2 regions of the Pseudoduganella lutea genome follow, and region 2 is predicted to be linked to the other one. Evidence: riboswitches for the same ligand, from Rfam matches in the RefSeq annotation. Region 2 holds a riboswitch; the other holds the start of a gene.
What was found. A riboswitch is a leader RNA that binds a small molecule or an ion and turns the genes downstream of it on or off. The one in region 2 is predicted to bind thiamine pyrophosphate.

Region 1 (2,197 bases), 3.0 Mb from region 2:
ATCGCCCGCCTTCAGCGCCAGCACGTCGGCCAGCGTGGGCATCACGGCGCGCCTGGGCCCGAACAGGTAGGCCAGCATGATCTTCCCCTGCGGGGACATGCGGGCAACGAGCCCGGCCGCGTAACCGCCATTGATCAGGGGGACGGCAAACCAGCTTCCTTCGTGATACGGCTGCTTCATTCGATTCTCATTATGTGGACTGCCTTACATGTTCTCATCGTAACGGTATTGGGCGGCGATCGGGCCAGCCTTGAACAGCGCGTCGCGCAACTCCTTGTCAAGCTTTGGATCGCGCCGCCGCGCCCACTCAAGCAGCATCGCCACGTGCCTGCGCGTGCTGTCGCGCTGGCTTGCCAGCACCAGTTTCAACTCCGGATCGGTGCAGGCGGCGCAGCGCTGGTTATACATGTCCAGCGCGCCAAGCCGGTCGATCAGCGAGGTCAGCGCGCGGTGCATGTCGAGCACCTGGGCATCCAGGCTCTCGCGGTTTTCTATGACATGTTCCTGCGTCATGGCGGTCTCCTGTGCGTGGAACGTTGATGACGGTTCAATGCAATATTGTCGTTGGGAGTCCATGTTTCCACAAGTATAACAATAGGCCCGGACGAATGGCGCACGACATTGTATGCAACTATGATAAGCTCTCGGCTTCGCTAGGGGTCCTGGGCGGGTTGCTGAATTATTCAAAGAGTAATTCACGCTTCCTGCTCCGGGTGAGAGATACCCTTCGTACCTGATCTGGATAATGCCAGCGAAGGAAAGCGCAGTGCGGTGTTCGTCACAAGGCAGTCTTCGTCCCTTCCAACGTCCCCTGGTGTGCTTCCTCGCTGGTTCTTGAGAACTAGAAGAGAATTAGAAGAGCACATCGATGAACAAGACCACTTTTTCCGCCGCCGCGCTGGCCATCGCGCAGGCTTTTCCCGCTTTCGCCCAGCAAGCCGATGAACCCGCGATGACCGAGGTCGTCGTCACCGCCGTGCGCGGCACGGCGGAAACCGCTTCCGTCGCCGGCTTCTCGGAACGGCCGCTGCTGCTGACGCCCACGTCCGTCAGCGTGATCACGCGCGAGCAGATGCAGGCGCTGAACATCCGCTCCACCACCGATGCGGCGCGCTACGACGCGAGCATCAGCGATGCCTACAACGCCGTGGGCTATGCCGAGCAATTCTCGATCCGCGGCTTCAAGCTGGACAATGCGAACAGCTATCGCAAGGATGGCCTGGCGATTTCGGCCGACACCCAGATCCCGCTGGAAAACAAGGAAAGCATCGAAGTGCTGAAGGGCCTGGCGGGCATCACGGCCGGCGTGGCGGCGCCGGGCGGCGTGGTCAACTACGTCACCAAGCGCCCCACCAGCACGACGTTGCGCTCCGTGCTGTTCGAAGTGAGCGAGCGCGGCACCCTGCTGGGCACCGTGGACCTAGGCGGCCGCTTCGACGATCGCCGCTTCGGCTACCGCATCAACGTGGCCGGCGAACGGCTGCGCTCGTGGGTGGATGGCGCGGACGGCCGCCGCAGCTTTGTTTCCGGCGCGTTCGACTGGCAGATTTCGCCGCAGGCGCTGTTGCAGGTCGATGCCGACTACCAGAAGAAATCGCAGGTGTCGGCACCCGGCTTCCAGCTGATCAATGGCGTGTCGCTGCCGGTCGTCGATGCCGACACGCTGCTCAACGACCAGCCATGGAGCTACCCGGTGGCCACCGAAAGCATGAACTTCGGCGCCCGTTTCCTGTACCAGCTGGCGCCGGACTGGAAGTTCGAAGTGAAGGCGAACCGCCACGTATTCAAGCGTGACGACTACACGGCCTTCCCCTATGGCTGCGGGGCCGAGCTGCTGTGGCCCGGCTTCTGCGGCAATGGCGACTACGACGTGTATGACTACCGCAGCCTCGATGAACAGAAGAAGCCGCTCACCGCGCAGGCAATGCTGCAGGGCCGCTTCGCCACCGGCACCGTGACGCACGACCTGTCGACCGGTTTCGCCTTCTACGGCAACAAGGAAAGCTGGGGCGACGATGTCTATGAATGGGCCGGCACCAGCAACATCTACCGCCCCGTGGTGGTGCCGCCGCGGAGCGACCTGGAAACGGGCCCCGCATCGGTGCGCCGCAAGGACAACGAGCGCGCATTGTTCGTGCAGGACATCGTCGGCATCACGAGCGAACTGACCCTGCACGCGGGCGCGCGCTACGTGAAA
Region 2 (2,197 bases):
TCCGTCGTGGAAACGATGGTCTTGCCTTCTTCGAGGAGGATTTCGTGGCCGGTGACAGGGAGATTGTTCCGCATGTTCGCTCGCTTTCTTGTCTGTTCTGATAAGGGATGCCGGTATCGGCACGCGTCGCGCTGGCTGGGAGACGGGTTGTGATGCGGCTGGCATCGATGGCGGCTGGGACAGGGCCGCCGGAAGTCGATTGCAAGCTTATCAGAGAGAAGTGGCAAAGAACAGTGAAATGTATCCCTGGAGCAACAGTGTGGTCCGTTAGCGCTAACGCCGTGGACCTGGGCAGGTCACGCTCCACGGCAGCAGCTCGTTGCGGGTGCGCCGCACGGCAACGCGGGCTTCGCCGGCGATATCGTTCTCGAAGACCAGCACGGGCAAGCCATCCTTGCCACGGTCGAGGCCGGTAAGCCGGTAACCGCGCGAACGCGACGGTGCGCAGGACGTGTTCCCCGCCATCAGCAGGCGGGCGCTGCCGAGGATGGCCGGATGGTTCTGGAGCAGCATCAGGATATCCATCTCGGCCAGCGGCTGGGACAGCCGTACCGGCGTGTCCGGCTGGGCACCGCACTGGGGCTGGTGGTAGATCCACACGAGTGTCTGCGGCGGACCGGCTTCGCGCCAGCGCGCCGCCTTGCCGGCACGCGGATCGTATTCGTAGACGGCGCGCGGCTGGCGGCACAGCGGCAGTACCGCGCGCTGCGCGGGGCCGTCGACGGTGGCCGTCACGCGGCGCTTGCCGCGTTTTCCGCGTTTCCCTCCCTCGAGCGTCACATTGAACTGCGGCCGCAGCAGGCCGCGGCTTTCCTGCTGCTGGATGTTGTACCAGTCGAAGAACGACGCCTGCTCCTCCGGCGTGGCCGTCCTGGACTCCGGGGCCGCAGCCACCGCGCCCGCCTGCATCGCTGCCGCCAGCACGGCGACCACCCATTTGTGCATCGTTATCCTTTCGTCGAGATACCGATTATAGGCGTTAGTGCTTGCAGTAAATGCACGGTTCATGCCTATAATGGCGCCGCTGCCTTCAACGGAGGCGGCAAACGCTAGGGGTCCTGCGCACGGCTACAGCCGCGCACTGGTGAGAAATACCCTCCGAACCTGATCTGGATAATGCCAGCGAAGGGAAGCACAAGGATCGTCGCACCCATGCCGCACGGCTGTGCACGTCCAGGTCTCCTTTGCTGGCTCCTGCCCAAAGGAGCCATAATATGAACGCCCATCAAAAATTTCTGGCCAGTACGGCCGAAGTCGACAGCGCCGCCATCGCGCCGCTGCCCAATTCCCGCAAGATCTACGTGACCGGCAGCCGCCCGGATATCCGCGTGCCGATGCGCGAAATCACCCAGGCCGACACCTCAGCCTCGTTCGGCCACGAAGTCAATCCGCCGGTGACGGTGTACGACACGTCGGGCCCGTATACGGATCCGGCAGTGCCGATCGACATCCGCGCCGGCCTGGCCTCGGTGCGTGCAACCTGGATCGCCGAGCGCGGCGATACCGAGGAACTGGCTGGCCCGACGTCCGACTACGGCAAGGCGCGCCTGGCCGATGCGTCGCTCGATGCGCTGCGCTTCGACCTGCACCGCACGCCGCGCTGCGCAAAAGCCGGCGCCTGCGTGACGCAGATGCATTACGCGCGCCGTGGCATCGTCACGCCCGAGATGGAATACGTGGCGATCCGCGAAAACATGCGCCGGCGCGAATACATCGACGCCATGCGGGCCGCGGGCCCGATGGGAACGAGGATGGCGGACCTGCTGGGCCGCCAGCACCGCGGCGAGTCGTTCGGCGCCGCCATCCCGCAGGAGATCACGGCCGAATTTGTGCGCGAGGAAATCGCCCGCGGCCGGGCGATCATTCCCGCCAACATCAACCACCCGGAACTGGAGCCGATGATCATTGGCCGCAATTTCCTTGTGAAGGTCAATGCCAATATCGGCAACTCCGCCGTCACGTCGTCGATCGGCGAGGAAGTCGAGAAAATGACGTGGGCGATCCGCTGGGGCGGCGACACGGTGATGGACCTGTCCACCGGCAAGCACATCCATGAAACACGCGAATGGATCGTGCGCAACAGCCCGGTCCCGATCGGCACGGTGCCGATCTACCAGGCGCTGGAAAAAGTGAATGGCAAGGCCGAGGACCTGACCTGGGAAATCTTCCGCGACACGCTGATCGAGCAGGCGGAGCA

Region 1: linked by a shared signal. The riboswitch ahead of EWM63_RS21455 (TonB-dependent siderophore receptor) and the one ahead of thiC (phosphomethylpyrimidine synthase ThiC) in region 2 are both predicted to bind thiamine pyrophosphate.

What each region holds. Positions count from the first base shown of each region.
Region 1 is NZ_CP035913.1:5,032,887-5,035,083, reverse strand. It holds gene EWM63_RS21465 (Imm26 family immunity protein) at 1-180, opposite strand, end outside; gene EWM63_RS21460 (ferritin family protein) at 205-513, opposite strand; TPP riboswitch at 646-777, shown strand; gene EWM63_RS21455 (TonB-dependent siderophore receptor) at 869-2,197, shown strand, end outside.
Region 2 is NZ_CP035913.1:2,061,944-2,064,140, reverse strand. It holds gene EWM63_RS08665 (methyl-accepting chemotaxis protein) at 1-74, opposite strand, end outside; gene EWM63_RS08660 (hypothetical protein) at 274-945, opposite strand; TPP riboswitch at 1,042-1,148, shown strand; gene thiC (phosphomethylpyrimidine synthase ThiC) at 1,215-2,197, shown strand, end outside.